DNA from 3 places in the Paenibacillus shenyangensis genome. Region 1 is predicted to be linked to each of the others. Evidence: a T-box and tRNA genes for the amino acid it is inferred to sense, from the RefSeq annotation. Region 1 holds a T-box; the other regions hold tRNA genes.

Region 1 (4,603 bases):
GGACCCGGTTCATTACCGGGTATCCCGGTAATTGGTCTCCCATCGCATAGGAGGTAATACTAATTAAATGTTAACTGTTCGATAGATATTCGATTAAGCATGAATTGCTGGTATCTGTATGTCTACCCGTTAGGCTTGTTTCTTATAACAAAGAAACGCTTAATCAGTTGGCTACAATGTTAACCAGTTTGCCCGGTACTGCAATAACTTTGCGAACCGTTTTGCCTTCGATTGCCTGCTTGACTGCATCGAGGGACATCGCAAATTCTTCCATTGCTTTGGCGTCCATATCTTTGGCTACATTAACACGTTGTACAATTTTGCCGGTAATCTGGATAACAATCTCTACTTCGGATTCGGTTGTCCAAGCTTCATCGTACTTCGGCCACTCTACATAGGTGATGCCGCCGCTATGACCCAGACGGGACCACAATTCTTCGGCAATATGCGGAGCCAGAGGAGACAGCAACTGGAGGAAGTTCTCCATCGCCTCACGAGGCAGCTCATCCGTTTTGTAAGCTTCGTTGATAAAGATCATCAGCTGGCTGATCGCCGTATTGAAGCGCAGATTTTCCATATCTTCGGTTACTTTTTTGATCGTTTTGTGCCAGGTACGTTTGAAGTTGTCATCGCCACCGTTGTCGACAATCTTGGAGCTGATGCCACCTTCTTCATTAATAAACAAACGCCATACACGTGCCAGGAAGCGGTGCATACCTTCCACACCATTCTCGTTCCATGGCTTGGTGGCTTCCAGTGGTCCCATGAACATCTCATACAGACGCAGCGTATCCGCACCATACTCATTCACGATATCATCCGGGTTAATGACATTACCACGGGATTTACTCATTTTCTCGTTGTTGGTACCGAGGATCATGCCCTGGTTAATCAGCTTCTGGAAAGGCTCCTTGGTATTGACTACGCCGATATCGTACAGTACTTTGTGCCAGAAACGTGCATACAGCAAATGCAGTACCGCATGCTCGGCTCCGCCGATATACAGGTCAACCGGCATCCAGAAATCAAGCTTTTCCTTGGAGCACAGTTCGTCATTGTTTTTCGGATCGATATAACGCAGGTAATACCAGCAGCTGCCTGCCCATTGTGGCATCGTGTTGGTCTCGCGGCGTGCTTTCATGCCTGTTTCCGGATCGATGGTGTTGACCCAATCGGTTGCATTGGCCAGTGGTGATTCTCCTGTACCGGATGGCTTGATTTCTTCCAGATCCGGCAACAACAGCGGCAAGCTGTCTTCAGGTACCGGCTTGATCGTGCCATCTTCCAGATGCAGGATTGGAATTGGCTCACCCCAGTAACGCTGACGGCTGAACAGCCAGTCACGCAGACGGTAGGTCGTTTTGCCTTCGCCTTTGCCGTTTTCTTCCAGCCATTGAATCATGGTAGAGATTGCTTCTTCCATCTGCATACCGTTCAGCATACCGGAATTCACGTGCTCGCCTTCGCCGGCGTAAGCTTCCTTCGTCACATCGCCGCCAGCAACCACTTCGATAATCGGCAGTTCGAACTTCTGCGCGAATTCCCAGTCGCGTGTATCATGAGCCGGAACTGCCATAATTGCACCGGTACCATAAGCAGCCAGTACATAATCCGCGATCCAGATCGGCAGTTTCTCTCCATTGGCCGGATTCACTGCGTAAGCGCCTGTGAATACACCGCTCTTGTCTTTGTTCAGATCCGTACGTTCCAGGTCACTCTTGTGAGAAGCTTTCTCCTGATACGCTTTGACTGCATCCTGCTGGTCAGCCGTTGTAATCTTCTCTACCAACGGATGTTCAGGTGCCAGTACACAGTAAGTAGCTCCGAACAGGGTGTCCGGACGAGTTGTGAAGACACGAATCTCTTCTTCTGTTCCATCTACCTGGAAAGTAACTTCTGCACCTTTTGATTTGCCGATCCAGTTGCGCTGCATATCCTTGATGCTTTCTGCCCAGTCCAGCTCATCGAGATCTTCCAGCAGACGATCTGCATACTCGGTAATCTTCAGCATCCATTGACGCATCGGACGACGAATAACCGGATGACCGCCGCGCTCGCTCTTGCCGTCGATAACTTCTTCATTCGCCAGTACCGTACCCAGTGCCGGACACCAATTTACCGGAATCTCGGCGATATAAGCCAGACCCTTGTTATACAGCTGGATAAAGATCCACTGGGTCCATTTATAATAATCCGGATCGGTTGTACTGATCTCGCGATCCCAGTCGTAGGAGAAACCAAGAGACTTGATCTGACGGCGGAAATTATTAATATTCTGAATGGTAAATTCACGCGGGTGACCGCCATTATCGATCGCATATTGCTCGGCCGGCAGACCGAATGCATCCCAGCCCATCGGATGCAGCACATTGTAACCCTGCATACGCTTGTAGCGGGAAACGATATCTGTCGCTGTGTAGCCTTCCGGGTGACCTACGTGCAGACCGGCACCGGATGGATAAGGAAACATGTCCATCGCGTAAAACTTCGGTTTGCCCGGCTCCTCGGTTGTTTTGAATGTTTTGTTCTCATCCCAATAGCCTTGCCATTTGGGTTCCAGTTCCTGCGGACGATAGCCCGGCTGGGACGTGTGTACTTCTGTCATATTATTTCCTCCTCTTAGTAAGTATTGTTGTTCCGGTAATGCCATTATCCATATGCTGCGCTTTGTTATCCATCCGGACGACACAGCTTCTATGTCCGAAAGCAACAAAAAACCTCCCGTCCCCAGCGTATATTATCGCTAGGGACGAGAGGTTGAATCTCGCGGTACCACCCTAGTTAGCGAACAGGTATGCTTCACCATTCACTCACTTAGTTGCCTGATAACGGCAGGAAGCCGATGTGTTTCAGAATTGGTTATATTCATCCAAATGAATATTCGGATCAACCCCATGATTCCTGACACATATCTCCAAGGTGAGTTCACACCAGCATCATATCGGCTTGCACCAGCCGCCGACTCTCTATGTAATGCTTGCTGATATTACTATTCCTTTTCACTGAGCATTAAGTATGGACCAGTCAGCAGATGCTGTCCGGTTGTAACAATGGTTTTATTGTAAAAAAGTTAGCCGGTAAAGTCAATGAAAGAAATATCCGGTGGTCAAAAAAAGAAAACCTGCTGCATAATCGTTAAGCAGATATACACTATAATTGGCTCATCCTCATATCACCGGAACTGGTACTTACCGTAATCTGCTGCCGAACTGCGCCAGTCCCTATCACACCTCGTATATGGTGCTCGGAGTTATCCTTGAACGTCATTTTGTTCATCTGGATATCTGCTGTTCCCGAGCTGCTTGTAAATAGCAGCTGCAATGAATTACTGGCAGATCCAATCTCGGCGTTCACATCGCCACTTGAAGTAGTCAGCTGCACATCCAATACCGGTTGACCTTCAATATACTCGATTTCACCGGATGAAGTTGTCATCTGTGTACGCTCGCCGGATAACTGCACTGAGCGAATCGTCCCGCTGGTCGTTTCCCATGCGGCCGCTGCGATATTATTATCCTTTGCTGTAATGTTGCCGCTGGTAGTCTGGAAAAGAGCAGTGCCCGCAATTTGTAATCCGGAGATCTGCTGCTCTCCGGAACTGGACTCCGTCGTTATCTTGTTAGCTGACACATCATGAAGGTTGATTTGACCCGATGAAGTTATGACTGTAATCTCGTTCCACATTTTGGATGGAACTTTTATTTTCAGTTTTAGATTATCGAGAGGATCCAATTGAATACCCAGTCTATTATTTTGTGTATCCATCTGGATATTCATAACGCCCTGTTCCGGTACCATTGTGAATGAATATTTTTCTTTGGAATTGGCATATATACTGCCATCCAGTGTAGCGGTAATCTGATCCTGCTCTCCAGGCAGCAGTTCGACATCAGGAGCAGAGGTATGGATCATCAGACTATGAACAGAAGTAGAAGGCATGGATTTCTGTTCATGAATACTTATCTTTTGATTAAAATGAGTGTAGCCCCAATAGCCGATAACGCATACGGCTACTATGATTATAGTAATACCTGTAAATAACGAACGCTTCATTCCAGTACTCTCCTCGCCAATTGGCTTGATGGTTATGAATATTACACAATGTCTTTGGTCTCTACATTGCGAATGGATAGATAGGCAGACAGCAGCCCTACAACAGCCAGACTCACCGGGACAGCTGTGATAGAGAACATGGAGAAATCATTACTTGTGGCACTCGTAACACCAACAATCAATACTGCGGATACGAGTGTAGCTGGTACCGATTTGCGGTGCATTCCGATATATAACGGAATCAGACCAATACCGGCAGAAGCCAGCGCACTAATCAGTATATTCCGCAAGTTATGCATAAATATACCAAGCGTCATCGGTTCAGCCAAAAAATGAAGCATCTGGTTCATCAGATAAAAAAAATCCGCCCAGCACCAGATTCGACAAAAAGATTGTAGCAAAAGTGAATATCATGATTAACAGTACCTTGGCAATCATCAGCTTCTGTCTTTTGATCGGATACATAAACAGCACAGAGATCGACCCGGTCTTGTATTCTTCCAAAAACAGTTTTGCGATCAGCACTGCAGCAAATACAGTGAAAGTCGCC
Region 2 (4,603 bases), on a different contig from region 1:
AATTCATAATAAGGAGCATGCAGGTATTTTTGCAGATTGTCTCTCGCCAGATTCTGTATATATAGAGCCGATGCCAAAAGATTGCTTTTGATTCTTTTCCGGGCTCTTTTCGAGTATGTACAGAGTCACTCCCAAGGTACAAGACTACCAGAAAGCAAGCCAGTTGGGAAGCAGAATCTGCAGCAAGATCAGGATATTTTCCGCAGAATAACATGCATGATTCCATCTGCTATAATCTATTCGTTGTTAGGGTAAAAGAACCTGCCGGTTGATAATCACCGGCAGGTTCCTGAAGAAGCCTGACTGCATTGAAATATATAAGATTCGCTGTGATTACAGTCCTTTTTTGGCTTTGTATGCGTGAGAGTATTGATCCGCTGCGATAATAGCATCCTTGACGTCATCTGCTGTCACTTTGAATGGCAGATTATGCGATGTCTCACCGGGCTTGGTCGCTGCCTGTGCTACACGGTACAGATCTTCATCAGATACGTTAGCGATTTTGAGGTCTTCCAGCGTAACTGGGAGCTCCAGACTAATATAAAATGCGATATAACGCTCAATCTCCTGAATAGGGCGTTTCTCGAGCGCCAATTGAGTCAATGTACCAAAAGCCACTTTCTCCCCATGTGTCATATGGTGAATATCACCTTCGAGTACAGTGAAGCCGTTATGAATCGCATGCGCTCCTGCCAGACCACCACTTTCAAAGCCCAGACCACTTAGCAATGTATTCGCTTCTACGACTGCTTCTACCGCTGGTGTTACTACTTTACGCTGTACCGACTCATAAGCCAGCAGACCAAAGTCAAACAGCGTCTCTTCACATTTACGTGCAATAGCTTCGGCAGCTAGAGTAGGCAATCCGCCAGCCATCGTTGTAGCCCGCGCTTCGATAACGGCACGTGCCTCTACCCAGGTTGCCAGTGCATCCGCAATACCGGAAGACAGGAAGCGTGGTGGTGCACTCGCGATAATCTTGGTATCTACCAGAATCAGATCCGGATTTTTATTATAAAATTTGTAACTTTCGAATATACCTTCATCCGAATAAATAACGGATAATGCGCTAGTTGGTGCATCTGTAGAAGCTGTAGTCGGAATGATCACAGTATAGCCGCCTAGGGTATCGCTGACTGCCTTGGCAGTATCCAGCGTTTTGCCGCCGCCTACTCCAATTACAATCGTTGCTTGGTTCTCCCGGCCAATCTCTACCAGACGATTGATCTCATTGGTCGATGCTTCGCCGTTGAAGACTGCTTTGACGTAGCTAACCGATGACTGATCCAGACTTTCCAGTACCTGGTTACCTGCAATATCCCATACAATATCATCGGCGATAACAATGGACTTATCTCCATTTAATGCTTTTACATATTCACCTGTTTTTTGGATAACATTTCTGCCTTGTACATATTTGCCGGGACTAATAAATACGCGTTCTGTCATGATCTGTTGCTCCTCTCCAACCTGTAGTGGATCATGTGCCTGATGCAGCAGCACATGAATGAAGACCATTGATCCGCTATGTACCCGTTCGTTCTGCCAATTTGCCGAGCCGGGTAAGAAATCAACATGAGCTTCTACCCGCTGTCTTTTGCATTTATGTGTTCTGAGCCTGTATACTCAGCTGGCTGGCCCGCATTGACATGGCTGGCTTTCGCGAATAAATAGGCTTCTATATCTATTCACCAGAAGTACCGGGCGCTTAACAGTCATTCCTTGTCGGATTTAAGAACGATATGGGTAAAATCATATTTCCCGTCTAATTCTAATATAATAAAAAGGCCTCATTCACTTAGGAATGAGACCTTTTCGAGTAAAAAATAGATGCGGTCGAGAGGACTCGAACCTCCACGGGGGTAAGCCCACACGGACCTGAACCGTGCGCGTCTGCCAATTCCGCCACGACCGCATAATGTAATGTTACCGTTCCATATTTCTATTTCCCGGCCACAAGAAATAGAATAGCATATTAGTTAGCAAGCGTCAAATTTTATTTTTCCTTCTATTAATATAGAGAAATATAATATACAGAAATATATAGAAAAATAGGAGACTAACTTGATAACAGATCCCATCCTGATGTAAATGCATAGGATCCAAACAATAACTCTTCCGTTTCCCTTCTCTTCATTCGTATACTTATCCCACTGTTGATTATTGCACTCTGCCCGATAAAGAATCGTCGGATGTTCTCTATCAGGCAGTCGCAATAACAGCATATATTATTCGGAATAGTGAATGATCAGGATAACCTGTTTATTTGGTAGCAGCGACCGGCAGCTGGTCACGTAGCTCCCATAACTCGGCATAACTATGAATAACCACATCCGCTTCGCCCAGATTCTGATTACCGGAACCTGGATTCTGATGTCCGATGCAGCGCATACCGGCAGACTTGGCAGCCCGCACACCGTTACGGGAATCTTCGATAACCATGCAGCGTTCTGGTGCTACACCCAGAATTTCGGCTGCTCGCAGGAAAATATCCGGTGCCGGTTTGCCATGTGCTACTTCTTCCCCGCTAATCATTCCCTCAAAAAAGCGGCGGATATCCAGTCTTTCCAGAATCAATTCAATCAGTGCACGTGGAGATGATGAAGCAACCACCATCGGTATACCGGATTGCTTCAGCCAGTCCAGCCAATCCGTCAGACCGTTAAAAGGCTGCAGCTCTGGATGTTCACGAATCACATCCATGACATGCTTCACATGGAATTCCAGCATTTGCTCTACGGTACAATCGAGCAGATGCTTCTGCTGTACCTGTTCAAACATAGATGCCAGCGTCACACCTACGTACGTATGATGCTCTTCTTCTTCCACATTGGCACCGAAGTGAATGAATGTACTTTTTTCGATTTCAAAATAGATCGGCTCGCTGTCAATCAGCACCCCGTCCATATCGAAAATAAAACCTTCTACCGGTTCACGCTGCCAATCAGTCGGCTCTATGCCAGCTGCAGAAGATACAACATTCACAGCAGCTTGGTTCGGGTTAATGGTCATCTTCATTCCTCCATTGCAAATAAAATAGTCTTCTCTACAAGCTTTTAACCATTATTCGGCAGCAATTAGCAGGATTGCAATACTACCTTAATCGCACTGGAGGATGAAGTAAGCGTACCATCATTAAGATCACAGCCCAGGGTCTGAAAAGCTTCTTTGTAGGATTCCAGCGGATACGTATGTGTAATCAGCCTACGCGCTGGTACCAATCCCTGTTCGATCATATAGTGAGCTGTAGCAAAAGTACCAAGTGAGTCGATAGAACCGATGATCTTGAGACTGCGATCCACGACTTCTTTGGGATTGAAGCTGCTCACTCCATCACGCAGACCTACCAACATTAGATAACCGCCATGAGCCAGATTGGACAAGATCTGCGTCCCTATTACACCTGTAGTATCCACTACCAGATCCACCTGATGATCCTCTGGTGATATAGCAGCGAGCGCTCCTTCAAAAGATGAATATGTAGTCCAGCGTTCCGGAGCAATCGAAGCTGCCAAACGCATCCGTTCTTCCGAAATATCAACGATACTGCCGGTAATTCCTTTGGAAGCCAGTGCATAGCTGTACAGCATTCCGATCGGACCGGCACCCAGAATGATCGTACGGAAATTGGGCAGCAGATTGATCTGGTTAATCCCAGTCAACATGCAGCTCAGCGGTTCGGTCATGGTCGCTTCCTCGTAGCTGACATGATCGGCAAGTTTGTACAGGAAGCGATCTTCGGTGACGTAATAATCGGTAAATGTACCGTCACTGCTTACGCCGGTCTCGGTTGTACTTTTGTGAAGACAGTGATTCTGTCGACCTGTACGGCACATGGAACATTGTCCGCAGTAATACGTCGGATCAATAACGACGCGATCTCCCGGCTGTAGCGTACTTACACGCGTTCCTACTTCTATCACTTCACCGGCAGATTCATGACCGAGAATAATAGAAGATTTGGCATGGTATTTGCCGCTAATAATTCCCAGATCCGTACCACAGACACCAGTCGCGTGAATACGCACCAGTACATCATGGTCGCCGGTAATCATCGGACGTGGTCTTTCTTCCAGTGCAACATCCCAGGCAGAACGATAGACAAGTGATAACATGATTAATCCTCCTTGGTTAACCCATTTTTTGTAGTACGCGTTCCAGACGGCCAACAATTTCCACAAGCTCATCTTCGGTCACAGTCAGTGATGGACGAACTTTGACCACATTACCGAATCCATAACGGGAACCACGGAGAATCAGATTCTCTTCCTTGAAGGCCATGTCGATAATGGCATTGGCTTTGCGGGAATCCGGCGCTCCATCTGCATCCTGAATTTCCAGTCCCCACATCAGACCGACGCCGCGTGCTTCACCGATCGTATCCGGATATAGTTCTGCGAGCGGATTTAGCAGATTGCCGAGCAGTTCGCCCTTGCTGCGTACACTTTCCAGGAATCCTGGAGCCGATACGACTTCCATTGTTGATTTGGCAGCGGTCAGCGAGATCATATTGCTGCCCGAGGTAAAGGAGTGCTCATGCTTTTCCAGCACATTCAGACGGGATTGCATCAGAACAGCAGCGACCGGTACACCGATTCCGCCG
Region 3 (4,603 bases), on a different contig from region 1:
TGATACAAGAAGCGGCACCCTCTCTTTTAACAAATATTTACTTTTCATTCGATTTGTATATACAATGAAATATATGCTGCAATAGCTCTGGAGGGGACAGTGATCATGTAACCATTCCGATTCCTAAGCGATCATAGCATTCCTTTATTGGAATTCACACTCGGGAGGAATCTTCATGAAACAAGCAATCCTGCAATTTGCCCGTAGAGAGCTCTGGTGGAACCTGCTGGCAATGTGTCTGTTATTTATTGCACTGCCGCTTGCTCTGCATCAATCACTGGGTATACAGCCGCTGATCGGTCTGCTCTTTTTTATCGTGTTATCGATTATTGGTATACGAGGCAAGTATCGACAGAATCAAGCTTGAATGAATAACGATCAGTTGTATTCTTTTACTTGGCTTTTAGTAGATAGGGATAGCGCGCCAATAGACCGTACAAAACCAGCGACGGAATGATCACCCATAATACCCCGAAAGAGCCAAACATCAGCATAACCCACACGACAGCGACAATCATAGTCAACATACCGGTGAGATGGCGCCTGGACCAGCGATACATTACATGACCCAATACTGCGACGAGCAGCGCTAGAACCAGAATAAGCCCTATCATATAAATGGTACCCATAAAAAAGACCTCCTCCATATTGGGATCTGTCCAGTATACCATTCCATTTTACAATTTGTGGAATACATAAATACAAGATTGTACATGCACTCGCACAGAACGTAAGAAAAGAAATAAGAGCAAAGGACGACATTTAAGCCTGGAGATCCCCATTACCTATACCAATTCAGGGATCTCCAGGCTTAACCGGAGGACGTGCTCTTATTCTTTTCTGGAGTGCATGATGTACAATGCGAAGGATACAACGCATTCCCGTTCTTCATTGCACAACGCTCCATACCGCTTTACATGTTCCACTCCATCCGCTAAATAATCCGGTGCTGCAGCCACTTTTTCCCATAAAATCGTTTCATGAAAATAACACCACGTACCGCCCATTCGCAGTCCATTGCGATCCATACCCCGAGGACACCCCAGCCGAGTGTAACACCCAGTACATACCCGAGCACCACCCGGAACAGCCACATCGACAGCATCGATACCATCGAGGTAAACTTGGCATCCCCGGCCGCCCGCAGCGCAGACGGTGTGATAAACCCAATCGCCCACAGCGGAATCTGAGCCAGCGTATTAATGAGCAGCACCCAGAAGATTTCATCCACAATCTCTGCCGGCGGATCGAATAGCGAGATCAGCGGATGGAACAATGGCAGAATAATCAGCCCCATCAATACAAACGACATGGACGCCAGCACCAGGAACGACTTGGTGAACTTGCGTGCTTCGTCGATATTGCCGCTACCGATACACATGCCGACCACGGTAATAATCGTCAGTGACAGTGCATTGGCTGGAATCTGCATCGCGCCTGCCAGTGCGGAACAGATCGCATTGACTGCAATCGCATACGTCCCCATGCCGACAATGAAGATCTGGGTCAGTATTTTTCCGCCGTTAAAAAACATCTGCTCGGTCGCAAACGGAAAGCCGATAAACAGGATCTTTTTGAACATCTCCCATTTGACCTCAAACAGCTCGCGTACACGTACCTTCAGGTTAACGTCCATTTTGAATAAATAATACAGCGCACATGCAGCGCCGCCATACCGGGCAATATTGACGGACAGCGTCATGCCGAGCACACCCATATCCAGTCCATTGATAAAGACAAAATTCAGCAATACATACAGCAGATTCATAATCAATGACAGCATCAGCGAAGCTCTCGTGCTGCCAACACCGCGCAGCGCACCGCAGACCGCTTCCACAATCGCAATCCCGACAAAGGAAATACAGCTCCCGATCAGGTATGTACGTGCATGATTCATAACTTCCGCCTCTGCCGAGCCGAACAGCAGACTGAGCAGCGGCCCGTGAAAGACAATACCGATCAATGCTATAGCCAGTGCCAGCGCAGACACGGACGAGACCGCTCCTGCAGTCGCCTGTGATACTTTCAGTTCATTGCCATTACCCTTGTACTGGGCGACAACAACGGTCCCGCCTGTAGCGACCGCGATAAATACGCTCAGCAGGAAAATATTCAGCGAATCCACCATATTAACCGCACTGACAGCCGCTACGCCTGCCGAACTGATCATGGCGGTATTGATCAGATTCAGTCCCATCACAAACGCCTGATCGATCAGGATCGGAATAAACAGCGCGATCATCTGGCGGTAATTCATTGTTGCTCCGGAAAAATACTTTTCCAGCAGATTATGAGCTCTGCTCCATCTTATGCTGGGGTCTCCCATGTGATTACCTTCTTTATAACTGGATTCATGGCCTGTCCGACGGTTTACATTCTCCACATTATACCGGAATCTCTACAAGATTCCAGTGAAACTCATAATAAAAACGCCCTCCAGGTTAAAATAACTGAAGGACGTAATTGACTGTATGAATATTCACGTTAGAAATAAATAAGAATGCGGTCGAGAGGACTCGAACCTCCACGGGGGTAAGCCCACACGGACCTGAACCGTGCGCGTCTGCCAATTCCGCCACGACCGCAAATGAGTTAGTGAGCTGCATTACGCAATCACAAGGAATAATATATCATGACATTTCGAAAAGTACAAGCTTTTCCACAAAATATTTTAACGCAGCTCTGTATCCCAATCTCTCTGATCTATTTCACGTATTGTACCCGTGCAGACTATACACTTTATATTCAAATTCGTTCCATGCCCGCGTCTCACCGGCCTGCACATATTCGAGCCGAATCGTCACATGATCTTTGCCTGATGTATATCCAGCTGGAATCTCATATTCATCATCCAGCCAGCGCTGATACGGATTACGATCAGCCACATACCAGCTGCGCTCCTGTACCAGCACATTATCCACATACACTCTCGCCTTTTGCCGGCCGGTCATCTGGTCGGATCTTCGCCGCAGACGCACTCCTCGGTTATCAGGATCGATCGATACGACAAATTCACTCCATCCCTCTGTCTCGTGTCCGGTGTCTGTAATCAGCACATGATCCTGATCCCCTTCATAACACGCACACAGGGTATAGTATCCCCGGCTGCCGAATGTACGATAATGATGGATACCTTCCGAAGCCTTGTTACCGATATCCAGTACATCGGTCAGCTCCATGCCCGGCTCATCCACGCCATAGTAGAACAGAATACCCGAGTGGCGCAGATATTGATTATTATACTCGCCGGACTCGATGCCGAAGACCAGTTCCTGCCGAAAAGGATACACATCTCCACTGCACAGCCGCACCATCGACCACGGACTATCTGGCAGGCCGTCATATGCGCTGGATGGATTCATCTCCGGCGGCGTAGGGAATCCCCAGCCGTAATTCACCCAGCTCTCGGAACCGTCGCTCTCCACCTGCGGGGTTAATTTGCCATCGATATGAACACGCACATCTCCTTCACAGCTGATCTGCCCCGTAGTCCGGCTGAAGGCTGTCACCTGTCCGGCTACCAGATGTCCGCGTCCGGTGATACGGCCGATAATGCTGTCTGTTCCTTGCGCAGCCTGTGATGGATAGTAGGCCGAAGAACGGAAGTAACCGGTCTGCTCTTGAGGATACAGATCATTATATTCCGTCGTATAACGGATCTCCCAATAGGCAAAGGTAACTTCCGCCGCTCCCCGATTGATCAGCTCAATGTGCGCACGCTCCCAATACGGCATCGGAAAGTATTGATACAGCATGCCCGCTTCCGTTTGTCCGTGAGACAACAGTCCAATACGGTTGTACCCCAGTTCATTACCAAAAAAAGCACCCAATGGACATTCCACATCCGGCCGCTCATGGTTATCCCATGTCGCTCGTATCCAGATCTGCTGCAGCTCCGGATGCGGAAAATCGTTCAGCGGCGCACCAGAGTCTGCAGCTGACAGAGAAGTATTCATTTCAGCGAGTATCGCGGTAATACTGCCTGCTCCCTGCTCATCCAGCAGAACCACATGCTCTCCACCGCGCAGCGTTAGCTGCTGGCTAACCGCTGATTGTACAGACACATCCGGCTTGGGATCTTCTCCTGTATGGTTCCAGGTGTTCAGCAGAGCATCCAGATGTTCATTGCCTGTAAATGTTGTTATTCCGCTCGCATCCTGGTAAGAGTGGTAAATGACATGCCCCCAGCCTCCATCGCCTTTGGCGGCTCCTTTGAGCCGGATATCCGATGTGATACGGCAGGAAAGCTCATACTCCATTGGTACAAAGCTCCGTACCACCCGGATCGGCCCTCTGCCGTTATCATCCGGACCCATATAAGCATCCGCCAGTGGTGCTACAAAGGGAGCCTTGCGACCAAACTCCGAATGCCGGATACGGAATCTCGGCTCGGCTTCTCCATCAAAATAAAACGAAAACGTCGGCTCTTCACTGTCAGGATACCGGTGCTGCACAAAGTTATAGATACAGCCCGGACCATCCACATCGAAGATCACCCATTCCGATCCTTCCTGGTACAACCACCAGTCCCAGTCGGCATTGCCTCCCTGCTTGTCTATACTGCCTTCATAGTGAACCTGTACTCCTTCACGCAGCAACGGCA

Evidence for each region. The T-box of region 1 lies ahead of leuS (leucine--tRNA ligase). A T-box ahead of a tRNA ligase gene usually reads a tRNA of that ligase, here a tRNA-Leu.
Region 2: it encodes a tRNA-Leu, which carries the amino acid that the T-box ahead of leuS (leucine--tRNA ligase) is inferred to sense. The anticodon was not compared.
Region 3: it encodes a tRNA-Leu, which carries the amino acid that the T-box ahead of leuS (leucine--tRNA ligase) is inferred to sense. The anticodon was not compared.

Annotation. Positions count from the first base shown of each region.
Region 1 is NZ_AOIG01000006.1:129,202-133,804, forward strand. Features, by position in the region: gene leuS (leucine--tRNA ligase) at 164-2,605, opposite strand; T-box leader at 2,743-3,012, opposite strand; gene H065_RS0104720 (DUF4097 family beta strand repeat-containing protein) at 3,151-4,053, opposite strand; gene H065_RS26835 (hypothetical protein) at 4,095-4,343, opposite strand; gene H065_RS26840 (ABC transporter permease) at 4,375-4,603, opposite strand, start outside.
Region 2 is NZ_AOIG01000017.1:149,288-153,890, reverse strand. Features, by position in the region: gene H065_RS0114910 (glycerol dehydrogenase) at 334-1,449, opposite strand; tRNA gene H065_RS0114905 (tRNA-Leu) at 1,832-1,915, opposite strand; gene H065_RS0114900 (HAD family hydrolase) at 2,263-3,012, opposite strand; gene H065_RS0114895 (zinc-dependent alcohol dehydrogenase) at 3,078-4,115, opposite strand; gene H065_RS0114890 (aspartate aminotransferase family protein) at 4,132-4,603, opposite strand, start outside.
Region 3 is NZ_AOIG01000026.1:76,594-81,196, reverse strand. Features, by position in the region: gene H065_RS0120280 (right-handed parallel beta-helix repeat-containing protein) at 1-8, opposite strand, end outside; gene H065_RS0120275 (hypothetical protein) at 176-367, shown strand; gene H065_RS0120270 (hypothetical protein) at 393-647, opposite strand; gene H065_RS0120265 (MATE family efflux transporter) at 935-2,326, opposite strand; tRNA gene H065_RS0120260 (tRNA-Leu) at 2,502-2,585, opposite strand; gene H065_RS0120255 (DUF2961 domain-containing protein) at 2,709-4,603, opposite strand, start outside.